Regions from separate parts of the Colwellia sp. BRX9-1 genome, predicted to be linked through region 1. Evidence: predicted binding sites of a transcription regulator. Region 1 holds the regulator's gene; each other region holds the start of a gene.
What was found. Region 1 encodes MetJ, which represses methionine synthesis genes. Its sites were predicted from a motif close to TAGACGTCTAGACGTCTA; they were not measured.

Region 1 (6,539 bases):
CTTCGCCAGTTGATTATTCCCTGATGATAATTGTTCTACTGTATTTGACTGTGTCATTTTCACTCATTAATTCTTCTACTAAAAATAGTCTACAACTTTAAATTTGGCTTGCCGATAAAGCTTGTTCTAAGTCATTAATAATATCACTAACATCTTCAATACCCACAGAAATTCGGATTAAAGATTGAGTAATACCCGCTGCAATTTGTGCTTCAATTTCCATACCTGCATGGGTCATCGTTGATGGATGACTGATTAAACTTTCAACGCCACCTAATGACTGTGCCAAGGTAAAGAGTGATAAGTTGTCAAAGAGTACTTTAACCGCTTCAACACCACCTTTTATTTCGAAACTCATCATAGCGCCAAAATCTTTTTGCTGACGCTTAGCAATTTCGTGTCCCGGGTGATTTTTTAAACCAGGAAAGTATACCGCGTTAATCGCTCGATGATTTTCTAAGTATTTTGCAACAGCATTAGCATTTTCTTGATGCTGTTTCATGCGCAGTGGTAAGGTTTTTAAGCCACGTAATGCCAGATAACTGTCGAAAGGTGAACCCGTAATACCAATACAATTTGCCCACCACGCTAGCTCTTCACCCAGTTCTTTTTCTTTTGTTACTAACACCCCACCCACAACATCACTATGACCATTAATATATTTAGTTGTCGAGTGAAAAACAATATCAGCACCTAATAATAGCGGTTGCTGTAACAAGGGAGAAAGAAACGTATTATCTACTGCCACTAAAGCACCAACAGCATGACTGGCTTGAGTAACCTTTTTTATATCAATCAGCCGTAATAATGGGTTACTGGGTGACTCAATCAAAACTAATCTTGGCTTTTTTTCAAGCGCTTGCGCTAACGCTTGATCATCGTTTTGATCAACAACAATCACATTAAATAAGCCACGTTTTGCTAGGTGAGTAAACAAGCGATAACTTCCACCATAGCAATCATGTGGAATAACAACCGTATCTTTTGTTGTCAGTAACTGACAGATTAAGTGCACCGCTGACATTCCTGTGCTGGTAACAATGCCTACAGCACCCTGCTCTAAATCAGCGATAGCTTGTGCAAACGTGCTTCGAGTGGGGTTGCCTGTTCTGGAATAATCAAATTGGCGCTTATTGTTGAAGCCTTTTAAAGCATAAGTACTCGATAAATGAATGGCAGGAACAACCGCACCGTGATGTTCATCACTATTAATGCCGGCTCTAACAGCTAATGTTGCTGGTTTTTTGCTTGTCATTTTTTGCTCCAATCGGGCAGTAAAATCAAATAGATGTTTGGACGTCTATAACTCTAAACGCTTTACTTTTGTCGGTCAAGAACTTTAGACTTCTAAACTTCTACACATTCGTTATTGACTCAACGCCAACAACCAGTAAAATCTAACTTATAAAAAGTAATTTAGCTAAACAAAGGTAATTAAATGGCAAAGTGGAATGGCGATTATATAAAACCATACGCCGAACATGGTAAAAAAAGTGAGCAAGTTAAAAAAATCACGGTCTCAATCCCGTTGCGGGTACTGAAAGTGTTAACGGATGAACGTACTCGTCGGCAAGTTAACAACTTACGCCATGCAACTAACAGCGAATTGTTATGTGAAGCTTTTCTGCATGCTTTTACCGGACAGCCTCTTCCTGATGATGGCGATTTAACAAAAGACAATACAGAGATGCTACCTAAAAGTGTGCGCGAAGCCTTAATAGCAAAAGGTATTACCGACTTCAGTCAATTTGAAATTGAAGACGAGTAGCTTAGGGTTTTAATACACTTCCTCAAAAAGACGCTCTGGCGTCTTTTTTTATGCCCATACGGTAAGCATCTACAATAGCCAGTAACCAACAAGTTAATAGCGTATAGGTTAATGTACTCATTAAGATAGGGTCAACAATAATGGGATTTTTTGACATCTCAGCGATCAGTGCTTGGCTATTGAGCGCAACGTCACCTGATTTAACTTTATTAATAAGTGGCTGATATTGCCTCATCACTTCTTCAATATACAAATATACCGTCACAGAAAAACTTAAAATAAATAACGTAGCCCGTCGATAAGCGTGACACATTAGTTGGCCAATACCCGGGTAAACAAGTGCTGAGAGTAAAACGGCTTTCGTTGAAGTTTTCATTGTTATTCGTCCTACTCAATATTGTTATGCTTTGCCATCGGTGACATTGTCTACAGAGGTGCAAGTATTAATGATTTTTCAGGAATATAGATGACGTACAAGAGGTAATAATGCAGCTAATACATCGATGCCTTGGAGTCACCATGACCACTTGCCCTTAATAACCTACTATTTGTCATAAATAAAAAAAGGAGAGTCGAGCTCTCCTTTTACAGCGTTATTAATAAATACTACTGATTATTCCATATAGTTTTCAGGTAATTCTAGGGCTGCCACTCCAGACTCAACCGCCGCTTTAGCAACGGCAAGCGCTACTCGACCACACAAACGTGGATCCATCGGCTTAGGGATAATATACTCCTTACCAAAGGTCAAACTTTTCTCACCACTAGCATCTAACACTTCTTGCGAAACAGGTTCCTTTGCTAATTCACGAATTGCATGAACAGCGGCAATTTTCATCTCATCGTTAATCGTTCTAGCGCGAACATCTAAAGCGCCACGAAAAATAAAAGGAAAACATAACACATTATTGACCTGGTTAGGGTAATCAGAGCGACCCGTAGCAATAATAAGATCATCACGAACAGCAAGCGCTAATGAGGGTTTTATTTCAGGATCTGGGTTTGAACAAGCAAAGATAATTGGATTGGGTGCCATTAATTTTACATGCTCAGCAGAAAGTAGATTAGGTCCAGAAACACCAACAAATACATCTGCGCCATCGATAACATCTTCAAGGGTACGTTTATCAGTATTATTAGCAAACATACGCTTATATTCGTTAAGATCATCACGTCGGGTGTGAATGACACCTTTAGTATCAAGCATGTAGATTTTTTCGCGCTGAGCGCCACATTTGATTAATAGTTCCATACAAGCAATCGCTGCTGCGCCTGCGCCAAGACAAATAATGTTGGCATCTTTAATACTTTTACCTTGGATTTCCAAGGCATTGATCATTCCAGCAGCAGTAACAATAGCCGTACCATGTTGGTCATCGTGAAATACCGGTATTTTACAACGTTCAATAAGTGCCTTTTCAATAGCAAAACACTCTGGTGCTTTAATATCTTCTAAGTTAATACCACCAAAACTGTCAGCGATGTTGGCGACCGTATTTATAAATTCTTCAACTGTCTTATGTTTAACTTCGATATCAAATGAATTAATACCTGCAAATCGCTTAAATAATAATGCTTTGCCTTCCATTACCGGCTTAGCCGCCATACCACCTAGATTACCTAACCCTAAAATAGCGGTACCATTGGTAATAACAGCGACGGTATTGCCTTTGCCCGTATATTTGTAAACATCATCGGGATTTGCCGCAATTGCGCGAACCGGTTCAGCAACACCTGGGCTATAGGCGAGTGCTAAATCACGGCTAGTTTCAGCGGCCGTGGTTAATTCAACACTTATTTTTCCAGGTGTTGGGAATTGATGGTAATCAAGTGCTTGTTGGCGAAAGTCAGTCATGATTGATCCTATGCGTTAGGTGAATTTATTGTCTTATATATGCCATTTTTCACGTTTTATTTTGTTTATATACAGCATAGTTTTATAGACTCGTTATCAATCAAGATACACCTTTGTCTGTGATCTTTAAAAAGTAACGGGTATATACTATTGTAATCTTACATTTTGTTCCAACGTTATTCTTATATAAAAAGTGCTAGAAGCTATAACAAACATACCCTTAGCCCTTTTGTATTGCACATCATAAAACTAAATATTCGCTATACAGCTTAATCTATTCACCGTATTTTATGACCACTTTTATAAACTTCTTTGACTTAAAAAATTTAGCCATCGATTTTTCTTTTTTTCAATACACAACAACGAATTTATCGGTGAAGTTATCCAATTAATAATTAATCTTCATCAACGTTGTCACTATCGCTTATTACGTTGATTAATTGCTTTTGAATTTATATTCAATAATGGCCATTGAAATAATTTATTTTAGGTAAAAAAAAACCACCTCAGGGGTGGTTTTATTCGTCTTATTTTAGAAAAAAATTATTCGCTCTAATTACTCAGCAAACGGGTTTACTAAAATAATGGTTTCATTACGATCTGGACCTGTTGAAATAATATCAACCGGTACACCTGTTAATTCTTCAATACGCTTAATGTAAGCGATAGCATTAGCAGGTAAAGCGTCACGAGAAGTTGCGCCAACAGTAACTTCAGACCAACCTGGCATTTCTTCATAAACAGGTGTAATTCTGTCATAACCTTCAGCAGCTGTAGGCGGTACAGTAATAATGTCGCCAGCTTCAGTGCGGTAACCTGTACATATTTTAAGGGTTTTTAAACCGTCTAAAACATCAAGTTTAGTTAAACAAAATCCTGTTACGCTGTTAACTTGAATGGCACGGTGCATAGCAACCGCGTCAAACCAACCACATCGACGTTCACGTCCAGTAGTCGCGCCAAATTCATGGCCTACAGTACCTAAATGTTCACCAATTTCGTCATCTAATTCTGTAGGGAAAGGACCAGAGCCAACACGTGTCGTGTATGCTTTAGTAATACCTAGAATATAATCTAAATGACGAGGTCCAAAACCACAACCGGTAGCAACGCCACCTGCAGTAGTGTTTGAAGACGTTACATAAGGATAAGTACCGTGATCAATATCAAGTAAAGTACCTTGAGCACCTTCAAACATAATTGATTCGCCGTTTTTACGGGCTTGATCAAGAATTTCAGCGACATCGGCAACCATTTTAAGGATAACGTCACGAACTGATAAAGCATCAGCAAGCACAGTGTCATAACAAACGGGTGCAACTTTGTAGTAATGCTCTAAAGAGAAATTATGGTAATCAACAATTTCTTTTAATTTAATCGCAAATGACTCAGCACAAACTAAATCGCCAACACGTAAACCACGGCGAGCAACTTTGTCTTCATAAGCTGGACCAATACCACGCCCTGTCGTACCAATAGGCTTATTACCGCGAGCGATTTCTCGCGCAGCATCTAGAGCATTATGATAAGGAAGAATTAACGGACAAGCGTCACTAATAAGTAAACGTTCACGTACAGGAACGCCTTTGGCTTCTAACATTGCGATTTCTGTCATCAAGGCTTTCGGGCATAAAACTACGCCGTTGCCGATTAAACATTTCACATTGTCACGTAATACGCCCGATGGAATTAAATGAAGTACGGTTTTTTCACCGTCTATTACCAAAGTATGACCTGCATTATGGCCTCCTTGATAACGTACGACGTACTTAGCTTTATCTGTGAGTAAATCAACAATCTTACCCTTACCTTCGTCACCCCATTGGGTGCCTAGAACTACGACGTTTTTGCCCATGTTTTCAATTTCGATAAAAAATTAGGCGGGGATTTTATCAAAAATCAAATAGTAGTCCAAGTAATAAATGATGATTTTTAATGCAATTTAAAAATATTCAATTAACTAAAGGGGTTATGAAAAACTTTTATGTCATTCTTTAGTCTAATAACTCAGTAACCATAAAATAAATGTGCCTACGACGAGTAAGCTAATGCCAATATTACGAATAGATAAGCTTGATTGTTGCGCTAACTTTTCCATAGTGTCGCGCCACTTATTTGGAAAAAGTGCAGGAATAAGCCCCTCAATAATCAGTACCAAAGCAAATGCCGTTAATAGTGTCTCTACCATGTTATTACTCCTCAATTACTTCTATAGGTAACTAGCCGATACGAAAAGTACAGGAATGAGTCCATCAGTAATCAGTACCAAAGCAAATGCCGTTCGTTAATAGTGTCTCTACCATGTTATTACTCCTCAATTGCTTCTATAGGTAACTAGTCGATACGAAAAGTACAGGAATGAGTCCATCAGAAATCAGTACCAAAGCAAATGCCGTTAATAGTGTCTCTACCATGTTATTACTCCTCAATCACTTCTATAGGTAACTAGCAGATACGAAAAAGCCATGACAAGTCATGGCTTTTTTATCAAAAAAGTAGACTACTTTTTAATTGTAGCGCCTTCTTTTAAGTAGTTAAAGAAATCACTATCGGGTTTAACCACCAAGATATCACTTTTACTACTAAAACTTTTTTCATATGCTTCAAGGCTACGGTAAAAACTGAAAAACTCAGGATCTTGTCCATATGAATCAGCATAAACTTTAGCCGCTAACGCATCGCCTTCACCACGCATTTCTTGTGCTTCTTTTTGTGCTGTCGCTAACATAACAGTTACTTTCGAATCTATCGTAGCACGGATAATTTCCGCTTGCTCTTGACCTTTAGAACGATGCTCTTTTGCTACAGCTGTTCGCTCTGCTCGCATACGGTCATAGATAGAAGCACTGACTTCAGCGGGTAAGTTAATCGCTTTAATACGTACATCAATAACCTCAATACCTAAGTCTTCACGAC
Region 2 (6,539 bases), on a different contig from region 1:
ACCTGTAAGCCAAAGCTCTTACTTGCAGCGCCTTCTTGAACGGTATGCATAAAGACGATGGTATCACCATGCTCAACCGCATCTAAATGAACATTAACCAAGCTTGGTATCTGATCGGCTAACAGGGTTAGCTCAAAATAATGACTAGCGAATAAAGTAAAGGCTTTAGTTTTAATCGCCAGCATTTCAGCGCAAGCCCAAGCAAGAGATAAACCGTCATAAGTACTGGTTCCTCTGCCTATTTCATCAAGTAACACTAAACTTTTTTCTGTTGCATTATGGAGAATGTTTGCGGTTTCTGTCATTTCAACCATAAAGGTTGAACGACCACTCGCTAGGTCGTCAGAAGCGCCAATACGGGTAAATATTCGATCAACCATACTAATGTTTGCCGCATCAGCAGGGACATAGCAACCAATATGAGCCAATAAAACAATGAGCGCTGTTTGACGCATATAGGTTGATTTACCGCCCATATTAGGACCCGTAATGATCAACATCTTACGTTCATTATTTAAAGTAACTGGATTAGCAATAAAGGGCTCACTAGTCATTAACTCAACGACAGGATGACGACCGGCTTTAATCTCAATACCGTCATTTTGGCTTAGACTTGGTTTAACATAATTTAGGCTTTCTGCGCGTTCTGCAAAGGTATTTAAAACGTCTAGTTCTGCGACAGCTTGAGCAAGTAATTGCAGTTTTTCTAAATCAGGTAATACTAAATCGAACAATTCATCATATAAACGTTTTTCTAAGGCGAGAAACTTACTCTGTGCGCTAAGCACTTTTTCTTCGTGTTGCTTTAGTTCATTGGTAATAAAACGTTCGTTATTTTTTAAGGTTTGTCGGCGAATATAATCATCAGGTACATCGTTCGCGGCAGTACGACTCATTTCAATAAAGAAGCCATGAACCCTGTTATAGCCTACTTTTAAGGAACTAATACCGGTACGTTCTTTTTCACGCGCTTCGAGTTGGGCAAGAAATTCAGTTGCTCCATCACTTAAGTCACGTAAGACATCAAGTTCTTCATGATAGCCTTTGGCAATAACGCCACCATCACGGATAAGAACGGGTGGGTTTTCAACTAAAGCATGCTGTAATAAGTCGTGTAAGTCGGGTATTGGAAAGCTTTTTGACGCTAATTCAGTGATATGTGCTTGCTGACAAGTTTGTAAATGTTGCTGAAGTTCAGGCAATTGACTTAAAGCATTACGTAAACGAGCAAAATCTCTTGGACGCGCAGAGCGTAAGGCAATGCGAGAAACAATACGCTCAATGTCACCAAAAGATTTAAGTTGGCTAAATAATTCAGCCGTTAAATCTTGTGACAATAGTTCACTAATTGCATTTTGACGTGCAGTTAATATGTTTAAATCACGTAAAGGAAAATGTAACCAACGTTTTAGTAATCTAGAACCCATTGGTGTCGCTGACTTGTCTAATACCGATGCTAGGGTATTTTCAAAGCCACCTTGTAAGTTTTGCGTGAGTTCTAAATTACGACGAGTTGCCGCATCTAAAATGACACCAGAAGCAGAAGACTCACAAATAATGGCTCGAATGTGAGGAAGCGCACTGCGTTGACATTCTTTTACATATTGAAATAAACAACCAGCAGCCATTAAGCCTAATGATTTATCACCAACACCAAAGCCAGAAAGTTCTTTAGTGCCAAATTGTGTATTTAGTAAATTAGTAGCTGTGTCTAAATCAAACTCCCATTCAGGTCTTCTTCTTAATCCTTGATAGCCTTTTAGTAACTCTGGCACTGAGAACGATTCACTGTAGAGTAATTCAGCAGGAGATAAACGCTGTAGTTCAGCTTGTAACTGTTCAATGGTATTTGGCTCAGTCAGTACAAAGCGACCACTGGTCATATCAAGATAAGACAGCCCAAAGCGTTGCGATGACTTATTATGACCTTCACTTACCGCAACAATTAGGTTGTCATGTTTATCAAGTAATAATGCTTCATCACTCACCGTACCTGGGGTAATAACCCTAACAACTTTACGTTCAACAGGGCCTTTACTGGTTGCTGGGTCACCAATTTGTTCACAAATGGCAACAGATTCACCCAGTTGTACTAATTTTGCTAGATAATTTTCCACCGCATGATAGGGAACGCCCGCCATAGGTATTGCATTGCCACCTGTCTTGCCGCGAGCGGTTAATGAAATGTCGAGCAAATCAGATGCTTTTTTCGCATCATCAAAAAATAACTCGTAAAAGTCACCCATGCGATAAAAAATTAAAATATGAGGGAACTCAGCTTTAATGGTTAAGTACTGGCGCATCATAGGTGTGTGTGAGGATAAGTCTAAGTTTGCTGTCGTCATTTCTATGCGGTAACTCATAAGTTCAATGAAAGAGTAAGGTGGCAATTATGCCATAACTGGCAAATTTAGACTCTATTTATTTAACTAAAACTTTTACTGGATACGATAAAGTTTAGGCAAGGATTTTACCGTGATAATATAAATAGTAACTTTTTGATGAGTAATAGTTAAAAGTTATTGATGCTTGTTATTTTATTACTTATCAATTACTTAAAAGTCACCTTGTTTTGTTTTTGATAATATAATTAAAATAGTTGTAAAAAAGCTTGATACTGTACGGTCATACAGTATACTTGCTTCATCAAAACGAAATCTTAGCAACATCGGCGGAACAAACATGAAAGATGATAAAGAAAAAGCATTAGCAGCAGCATTAAGTCAAATTGAAAGACAATTTGGTAAAGGCTCAATTATGAAGCTTGGTGATAATAACACCATGGATGTTGAAACCATTTCTACAGGTTCATTGGCGCTTGATGTTGCACTCGGTGCGGGTGGTTTGCCACTTGGGCGTGTTGTTGAAATTTATGGTCCTGAATCAAGTGGTAAAACAACGTTAACGCTTGAAGTTATTGCTGAAGCTCAGCGTAACGGTAAGGTTTGTGCCTTTGTTGATGCTGAGCATGCACTTGACCCTATTTATGCTGAAAAGTTAGGTGTTAACATCAACGAATTACTTGTTTCTCAGCCTGATACCGGTGAGCAAGCATTGGAAATTTGTGACATGCTAACGCGTTCAGGTGCTATAGACGTTATTGTTGTCGATTCTGTTGCTGCACTTACACCAAAAGCAGAAATTGAAGGCGATATGGGTGACTCTCATATGGGATTACAAGCCCGTATGCTTTCACAAGCAATGCGTAAGTTGACAGGTAACTTGAAAAAATCAAATACCATGATTATTTTCATTAACCAAATTCGTATGAAAATTGGTGTAATGTTTGGTTCTCCTGAAACCACAACGGGTGGTAATGCACTTAAGTTTTATGCTTCTGTTCGTTTAGATATTCGACGTATCGGTGCTGTAAAAGCAGGCGACGAAATTATTGGTAACGAAACTCGCGTAAAAGTGGTTAAAAACAAAATAGCGCCTCCTTTTAAACAAGCAGAATTTCAGATTTTATATGGCGAAGGTATTAACAGCTTAGGTGAATTAATTGATTTAGGCGTTTTGCATAACATGGTTGAAAAAGCCGGTTCTTGGTATAGCTACAATGGCGATCGTATTGGCCAAGGTAAAGCAAATGCGGCTAAATCTTTAGCAGAAAAACCTGAAATGGCAAAAGAACTTGATAAGCGTTTACGCGACTTACTGTTAATTAAAAGTGTAAGAGCAAGTGAAAAACCAGCTAAAGAAGAAGAAGCTGTAGAATAAACATTACACATTAAACATAAAAGTTTAAACAATTATTAAGCCACTGTATTTACAGTGGCTTTTTTATATCTAATTAATGACTTTGCTCTCTTATGCCATCGTTCTTTAATAGGCTGATATAGTGTTTTACCTAAGCATCTTTACTGCCCGAATACCCCCCCTTTTTCTACGTAGCACTCTATTAGGTTAGTTCCACCAATATTTACTCGCTAGGGTTATAGATGACAAATAATATTAACGTAAAAAACATTATAGACGTCTATACGTTTAGATGTTGACATAGCTAAAAATACACGTACCATAAAATGATAATATTTATATATCCGTTATCATTCGTAGTGCTCGAGTTAGTCGAAACCTGTATGTTGATTGGTAGCCATAATATAAGTTAATAAATGAAAGTAGAGAACGAAGTGTTCATGCTTGTTTGACATTATTTGATTAGGTAAACGCTATGCCCATTAAAATTCCAGATTTATTACCTGCTTTGTCTATTTTAGGTGAAGAAAATATTTTTGTAATGTCTGAGCGTAGAGCGGCAAGTCAAGAAATTCGCCCAATGAAAGTCGCTATTCTCAATCTAATGCCTAATAAAATTGAAACAGAAGTTCAAATATTACGGGTATTGTCTAATACACCTTTACAAATAAATGTCGATTTTGTACGTATTCACGCCAATGAATCCAAACATACGCCGAAAGAGCACTTAGATAATTTTTACCGCCTCTTTGATGACATTAAAAATACTCAATACGATGGCTTAATTATAACCGGTGCACCATTGGCGTTAATGGAATACGAAAAAGTAACCTTCTGGGATAAAATTTGTGAAATATTTGATTGGGCTGAAGAAAATGTCACCTCAACAATGTTTTCTTGTTGGGCTGCTCATGCCGCTCTATATCATCACTATGGATTGCGACGACATTTAAGAAAAGAAAAATTATCTGGTGTTTTTCAGCATAGCCCTGTTGACCAAAAAGAACAGCTTACCCGCGGCTTTGAAGAATTTTTTAATGTCCCACACTCACGATTTGGATATATTGATAAGTCTGATTACCTATCAATTCCTGAATTAAAGATTGTTGCTGAATCTCCACAAGCAGGCGTTTATGTGGTCGCGAGCAAAAATAAACAGCAGGTCTATTTAACTGGTCATCCAGAATATGACTCAACCACGCTAGATGAAGAGTTTCAACGTGACCTTAAGGCTGATGTTGATGCAGTTATGCCCAATAATTACTATATTAATGATGATATAACAAAAGTGCCACACAGTTCATGGCGTAGTCATGCCAGTTTATTATTTACTAATTGGCTAAACTATTATGTCTATCAGATCACACCGTACAAGCTAGACGCAACAAATATTAAAGCAATACACCCAGACGCAGAAATATAAACAGTGTCGGATATATCTAGCCATTAAATTAAGTTTGAAAGTAAAAGTAGAGAAATAGTATGAAAAAATCAGCATCATTTAGTCGTCTTGAGCAACAAATACAAAAAAGAATTCTTATTTTAGATGGTGCTATGGGGACGATGATCCAAGCCTACAAATTTGAAGAACAAGATTACCGAGGTGAACAGTTTGCTGATTGGCATCTTGATGTCAAAGGCAATAATGATATGTTAGTGCTTACACAACCCGAGGTAATTAAAGCTATTCACTATGAATACCTTGAAGCGGGTGCTGATATTCTTGAAACGAATACTTTTAATGCCACGACGATCGCAATGGCAGATTACGATATGCAGTCTTACAGTGCGGCAATCAATTTAGCGGCGGCACAAATAGCCCGTGCAGCAGCGGATGAATTCACCGCTAAAAACCCTGATAAGCCTAGGTTTGTTGCCGGTGTTTTAGGGCCAACGAACAGAACATGTTCTATTTCACCCGATGTTAACGATCCTGCTTATCGTAATGTGACTTTTGATCAATTAAAAGATGCCTATATAGAATCAACGAAAGCACTGATTGAAGGTGGCTCAGATATTATTCTTATTGAGACTATCTTTGATACCTTAAATGCTAAAGCGGCTATTTTTGCGGTTGAAACTGTTTTTGATGAATTGCAGTTACGTTTACCAGTAATGGTCTCGGGTACCATTACTGATGCATCAGGCAGAACATTGTCTGGGCAAACCACCGAAGCTTTTTATAATTCATTGCGCCACGCAAAACCTATTTCATTTGGTTTGAACTGTGCATTAGGTCCGGTTGAACTAAGACAATATGTGGCAGAATTGAGTCGAATATCAGACTTTGCTGTTTCAGCTCATCCTAATGCAGGCTTGCCTAATGCCTTTGGTGAATACGATTTCAGCGTCGAAGATATGAATGTTCATGTCAATGAGTGGGCTGAGTCGGGATTCCTTAACATTATTGGTGGCTGTTGTGGTACAACGCCAGCGCATATAAAAGGTATGGCGGATGCGGTTGCCAATGTAAAACCTAGGGAAATCAGCGCAAGGAAAATTGCTTGTCGTTTGTCTGGGCTTGAAGCGTTAACAATAGAGGAAATTTCATTATTTGTTAACGTTGGTGAACGAACTAATGTTACTGGCTCTGCTGTATTTAAGCGCTTAATTACCGAAGAAAATTATGAACAAGCCGTCGCTGTTGCCCTGCAACAAGTTGCCAATGGCGCGCAAATTATAGATATAAATATGGATGAAGGCATGCTTGATTCGAAAGCGGCGATGATCCGTTATTTGAATTTAATCGCCGGTGAACCTGATATCGCGAAAGTGCCGATTATGCTTGATTCTTCTAAATGGGATATTTTAGAAGAAGGCTTGAAATGTATTCAGGGCAA
Region 3 (6,539 bases), on a different contig from region 1:
ACGCGCCGCTCGTGTTGGTATTATTGTTGGTGTTTTATTTATGGCAACTGGTTGGTTAACAACGTCGGTACCTTCGGGGTTTGTGCCAAGTGAAGACCAAGGTTATGTTTTTCTTAATATTCAATTACCAGATGCTGCATCGAGTAATAGAACACAAGCACTTATTGATAAAATAACGCCGATAATAAAAGCTGATCCTGCGGTGACTGATGTGATTACTGTTGCTGGTTTTTCATTATTAGGAGGAGCGGGTTCTAATAATGGTTTAGGCATTATTATGCTAAAAGATTGGGAGGACAGAACTGAACCAGAATTAGCGTTACGTGCTGTTATTCAACGTTTAATGGGGCAACTTTGGACCATACCAGACGCGCAAATCATGATATTTAATCCGCCGCCTATTCCTGGGCTAGGGTCAAGTTCGGGGTTTGAATTTAAATTACAAGATAGTGAAGGCAGAAGCCCAAGTGATTTGGCGCAAGTGATGAATGGTCTTATTTATGAAGCTAATCAGCGTCCTGAATTAAATCAAGTTTTTAGTACTTACCGCGCTAATGTTCCGCAATATTTTTTAGAGGTCGATCGAAATAAAGCCAAAGCCCAAGGTGTCGCTTTGTCTGATATTTTTATTACTTTACAAGCCCAACTTGGCTCAATGTATATTAACGATTTTAGCCAGTTTGGTCGTACTTATAGAGTAACTGTTCAAGCAGAAAAAGAGTTCCGCAAAGACCCGTCTGACTTACGTCACTATTTTGTCCGTAATCAAGAGGGTGAAATGGTGCCATTAACGACACTGGCTAAGTTAGAACCTATTTTAGGACCAACAAGTATCGGACACTTTAATTTATATCGTAGTGCTAACATTACTGGGCAAGCAGCGAGTGGTCATTCATCAGGTGAGGCAATAGCTATTATGGAAGAATTAGCTGGAAACTTACCTCAGGGCTATATTTTCGAATGGGCCGGGCAGTCTAAACAAGAAATTGAGGCAGGTAATTTAGCACCTGTTCTATTTGGCTTAGCATTGTTGTTTGTTTACTTATTTTTAGTGGCGCAATATGAAAGCTGGACCATACCATTCTCGGTTATCGCAGCGGTTCCCTTGGCATTGTTTGGTTCAATGTTAACGCTGTATATCTTGGGCATGGAGAATAACATTTATGCTCAGGTGGGGTTAGTGCTACTCATCGGCTTATCGACTAAAACCGCGATTCTTATTGTTGAGTTTGCCATGGAACTTAGAGCCGCAGGTAAAAGTATTATGGAAGCCGCGCTTGATGCCGCAAAATTAAGATTTAGAGCCGTATTAATGACTGCACTCTCTTTTGTGTTAGGTGTAATTCCTTTGGTTATGTCTTCGGGGGCAGGCGCTAGTAGCCGGATATTCTTGGGTGTTACCGTACTATCAGGTATGTTAGCTGCTACTATATTGGGTACTTTACTTGTGCCATATTTCTATATGATTATTCAAAGGTTGCGCGAAAAACTTAAAGGCTCACCGAGTTAACGAATTTTTATTGAAATACTTTGCCTTTTAAAAGACTTTTCACTGTGGTGTTAAGTCTTTTTTTAGCTCTAAATAATACGATAGACAACAACTTTATAATTAAGGCGAGCGACGAGGTACTTTATCTAAATAAGCGCTTTTGATAGAATGCGCATCTTTCGACTAACATCGCTAGTAGCAGGTGTTGGTTTTATATTAATCTACAGCTCCGGATTTACGTTCTGGCTGGCTCAATGGGTATTATTACTATGCAAAATATTACTGTCTGTGCACTTTATAAATTTGTGCGCTTAGAAAACTTCGAACAACTTAAATCACCTTTATTAAGCGTTATGTTAGAAAACGAGATCAAAGGTACGTTATTACTCGCTAACGAAGGTATTAACGGTACGGTTGCAGGTACAAAAGCCAGTATCGATCTGCTTTTAGCTCATTTAGAGACGGATGAACGTTTAATTAATGTTTCTCATAAATATTCATATGCTGATGAAAACCCTTTTCAACGTAGCAAAGTAAAATTAAAAAAAGAAATTGTTACTATGGGTGTTGAAGGCATTGACCCATTATTAACCGTTGGTACTTATGTGAAACCAAAAGACTGGAATGCGCTTATTTCAGATCCAGAAGTTTTATTGATTGATACGCGTAACGATTATGAAATTGAAATTGGTACCTTTAAAAACGCCGTTAACCCTAAGACTGAAACGTTCCGTGAATTTCCAGAATATGTTGCCCAACATTTAGATAAAAATAAGCACAAAAAAGTGGCTATGTATTGTACTGGTGGTATTCGTTGCGAAAAATCAACAGCTTACTTGAAAGAGCAAGGCTTCGAAGACGTTTACCACCTTGAGGGAGGTGTGCTTAAATATTTAGAAGAAGTTGAACAAGAGAATTCAATGTGGGAAGGCGAATGTTTTGTTTTTGATGGCCGTGTTGCCGTTGGACATGGTTTAGAGCAAGGCCAGTACGACCAATGTTTTGCTTGTCGTTACCCGATAACAAGCGAAGAAATGCAAAGCGAACACTATGTTAAAGGTGTGAGTTGTCATCGTTGTTATGACAAGTATACCGACGAGCAGCGCAGTGGTTTCGCTGAGCGTGAGCGTCAAATAAATTTAGCGAACCAACGAGGCGAAAAGCATATTGGTGGCAATGTTCAAGATGTTATCGAACAACGACGAAAAGATAAAGTTGCCAGCAAAAAAGCACAGTCGACTAAGTCGTGATGAGCTAGGTTGCTATTTACCCTTTGAACATAAAAAAAGCGACTTATTAAGTCGCTTTTTTATTAGGAGCCTTGATGTTTAGTCGTGAAAACTAAAAACCAGCAGCTTTTCTAAGTGCGTCAGCTTTATCAGTTCTTTCCCACGTAAATGCAGTAAAAGTATCATCACCAACAGTGACTTCAACAGGTTCACGACCAAAATGTCCGTAAGCTGCTGTCATCTGATACATAGGGTGTAACAAATCAAGCATCTTAGTAATGCCGTATGGTCGTAAATCAAAATGTGCTCTTACCAATTCAATTAATTTTGCTTCAGAGACTTTACCGGTACCAAAGGTTTCAATTGAAATTGACGTTGGCTCAGCAATACCAATGGCATAAGAAATTTGAATTTCACAACGGTCAGCTAAACCAGCCGCAACGATGTTTTTTGCTACATAACGACCAGCATAAGCAGCACTGCGATCAACTTTTGATGGATCTTTTCCTGAGAAAGCACCACCACCATGACGAGCCATGCCGCCATAGGTATCAACAATAATTTTACGACCCGTTAAACCACAATCACCTACCGGACCACCAATAACAAAACGGCCAGTAGGATTAATAAAGTATTTAGTATCTTTAGTTAATAACTCGGCAGGTAACACAGCTTTGATAATATTTTCCATCACAGCTTCGTGCAAATCTTCTTGAGAAATCTCTGGATTATGTTGAGTTGATAAAACAACCGCGTCAATCGCTACTGGCTTATTATCTTCATAAATAAAAGTGACTTGAGATTTAGCATCAGGACGCAACCAAGGTAAGACCCCTGATTTACGCACTTCAGCTTGACGCTCTACTAAACGATGAGAATAAAATATTGGTGCAGGCATTAACGTTTCAGTTTCATTGGTCGCATAACCAAACATTAATCCCTGGTCACCAGCACCTTGATCTTCAGGGTTTGCTCGGTCAACACCTTGGGCAATCTCAGGTGATTGCTGACCAATTAAATTCATAATGCCACAAGTTTCACCATCAAAACCAACGTCAGACGAAGTATAGCCAATATTACTGATAACATTACGGGTAATCGCTTCTAGATCAACCCATGCCGTGGTAGAAACTTCACCTGAAATAATAGCTACACCAGTTTTCACCATAGTTTCACAAGCGACACGAGCATTCTTATCTTTAGCGATAATAGCATCAAGTACCGCATCAGAAATTTGATCGGCGATTTTATCCGGATGACCTTCAGAAACTGATTCAGAAGTGAAAAATTGAGTAGACATATAACCTCAGAAAAATGTAATAGTTTAAAATATTTTCGAATTGGAGTTATTCTAACTGCAAGATTAACTATTTTCTAGTTTTTTTACGCCTAGATGGCTAAACGGCTAAAAATAATTATTAATTGTTCATTTATAGAGCAGGAAATTGCTGAAGGGTAACATTCTGACCAAAAAGTACTGACATCAATTTGGCTTGTTGCTTAGATACCTTAGAGCTAAAAAAGTGTTGTTGTGAAATAGATAGAGTACTTGCCAATAATCCTTGGTTTGCCAGTTGCCGAGTAAGTTGATCCGTTACGGGCTGAGCGGTTTCCATGATGGTAATTTTATCACCAACAATTCTTTGTATAAGCGAACGAACAAAGGGGTAATGTGTACAACCTAAGACTAAGGTATCTATATTACTTTGCACAAGAGGTTGCAAAAAAGTATGCAGTATTTCAAGGCACTGTTCACTTTCATGAAGGCCTTGCTCGATAAGCTCTACTAAGCCAGGGCATGGCTGAATATAAATTTCAGCGCCATTTTTATGCTTATTCACTAAAGATAGAAAACGAGTATTTATTGCGGTTGCCCCTGTTACTAACAAGGCTACCTTCTTTGTTTTACTGTGCAACGCAGCGGGTTTTATCGCTGGTTCAACGCCAATAATTGGAATTGAAACCCTTAAACGCAGTTGATCGATAGCGCTAACTGTTGCGGTATTACAGGCAACAACAATGGCTTTTACCTGTTGGCGAATCAACCAGTCAGCAATTTTATTTACCCGTTCAATAATTTCTGCTGACGACTTATCGCCATAAGGTGCAAATTGACTATCAGCCACATAAATAAGATTTTCATTGGGTAAATGTTGATGGATACACTTAGCAATCGACAAACCACCAATGCCAGAGTCAAAAATACCGATCGCTGGTGTGTCAGCATAAACTTGCCCTTGTGGTTTTTTTGATTTGTTGGCTAGATGATTTTGGGTCATGTTGTCTATGGTTATTAACTAACTGATAAAATTCGTCTTTGTTATATTGATTTTTTAGATAAAAGTAAAGCGCACTAGCCATTATTTACTAAGTATGTAGCGTTTACTGCACTTGCCACTTATTTCTCAGTTTGTCTAAAGTGCCATTTTTCTCTATTATTTTATAAGCGTTGGTATATTTAGTGACAATCTTTTTATCGCTATTTAGACTAAAAGCAAAATATAAGTCATGATTAACGACTGAGAGAGGTATAATTTTTTTTAGTCTACTTACCTCTAAATTTAATTTACTCGCTCGCGCCACTAAGGTGCTCTTTGTTCCCGTTATAAAATCAACTCTATTAAGGTAGAGCATCTGTAAGCTTTGCTCTGGTGAAACGACAGTATAAATAAAGGGGTAGTCTTGTTGCTGAAAATATTGAGCGGTACTTGACGAATTAGTGACCGCCAATTTATATTTTTTAAGTTGCTCTATATCAGTGACGGGTGTTTTAAATTTTTCTTGTAAACACCAAGCATAAATATCTTCTCTCATTAATTTACCGCCCCAAATAAATAGATTTTCTCGAACTTTGGTGCGAGATAGTGAAAAGATAAGAGTATTGGGTTGGTTAAGTGCGGTTTTATAAGCTCGAGCCCAAGGGAATACTTGTAAATCAATTTCATCACCGGTAATTTTGAATATTTCCTGCATGACTTCTACGGAGAATCCACTTAGCGCAGTATTCTCTTGATAGAATTGGTAGGGCGGTAATATCTCAGTAACAACAAGTTGCTTAGCGATACTTGATGAAGTATTCAGCATTAGCAACAGCATTACACAAAGGTATTTTATAGGCATATAAACAAGTAAGCTAATTAATAACAATAAGTGTATTAAGTATATAGTAAGTTAGCCTTTTATTCTTTATTTCAGCTGTAACATTATAAATAATATTTGATAAATAAGATGTTGTTAGGTGCTGCGCGGAGGTATCAGGTCTAAGCCTAATATGTTTAAACCTGCGATGGTTTTAAAAAGGATGCTTCCAAGGTGCCGCAGTCCACTTTAGTCCTGAACACCGGGTGTTCAGGGCGGAGGTATCATTTCAACCGTAGGCTTCCCGATACGAGCCGGGCTTGCACAATAGTTAATAATCAACTTCCTTAGTTAAAACTTATCGGCTCAGGGACATAGTTAACATACAAACACCCCAGAAGACGAAATTAGTATAGCTAATTTTTCAAAGCGATTTAAGTGTTTTTTTGTAACTTAAGTTTGTTTGTTTTTTTAGTGAACAGAGGTTGCTGAAAAATCAGGCTTTCTTGAGGTATTCGGAAATTACAGCTTGTTTGATAGTCGCTTGTAGTAAATCAATTTTACTTTGCATCGCAGCACGTTCATCGATAATTTCTTTACGAGCAGCTAATAAATCATTAGATAAGTTAAGTGCAGTCATTACTAGTGATTGTTCAGGTGTCTTTATAGAACAAGTTTTACTGTCTGTTAGCAAACGTTGGTTTAACTCTTCCGCGGCTAATAATAAAGACGACTCTTGCCCG

Region 2: metA (homoserine O-succinyltransferase) is a predicted target of MetJ. The motif match lies at 3,973-3,990, and genes of this name have one in related genera.
Region 3: metK (methionine adenosyltransferase) is a predicted target of MetJ. The motif match lies at 4,109-4,126, and genes of this name have one in related genera.

What each region holds. Positions count from the first base shown of each region.
Region 1 is NZ_JACGVM010000012.1:43,413-49,951, forward strand. Features, by position in the region: gene metL (bifunctional aspartate kinase/homoserine dehydrogenase II) at 1-57, opposite strand, end outside; gene metB (cystathionine gamma-synthase) at 98-1,255, opposite strand; gene metJ (met regulon transcriptional regulator MetJ) at 1,439-1,768, shown strand; gene H4J76_RS12175 (hypothetical protein) at 1,791-2,144, opposite strand; gene H4J76_RS12180 (malic enzyme-like NAD(P)-binding protein) at 2,382-3,623, opposite strand; gene H4J76_RS12185 (adenylosuccinate synthase) at 4,180-5,478, opposite strand; gene H4J76_RS12190 (DUF2065 domain-containing protein) at 5,623-5,811, opposite strand; gene hflC (protease modulator HflC) at 6,124-6,539, opposite strand, start outside.
Region 2 is NZ_JACGVM010000027.1:32,809-39,347, reverse strand. Features, by position in the region: gene mutS (DNA mismatch repair protein MutS) at 1-2,345, opposite strand, end outside; gene recA (recombinase RecA) at 2,683-3,720, shown strand; gene metA (homoserine O-succinyltransferase) at 4,175-5,122, shown strand; gene metH (methionine synthase) at 5,182-6,539, shown strand, end outside.
Region 3 is NZ_JACGVM010000002.1:383,478-390,016, reverse strand. Features, by position in the region: gene H4J76_RS04235 (efflux RND transporter permease subunit) at 1-1,510, shown strand, start outside; gene H4J76_RS04230 (rhodanese-related sulfurtransferase) at 1,759-2,739, shown strand; gene metK (methionine adenosyltransferase) at 2,831-4,018, opposite strand; gene murI (glutamate racemase) at 4,149-4,997, opposite strand; gene H4J76_RS04215 (ABC transporter substrate-binding protein) at 5,101-5,802, opposite strand; RNA gene ssrS (6S RNA) at 6,019-6,200, opposite strand; gene zapA (cell division protein ZapA) at 6,293-6,539, opposite strand, start outside.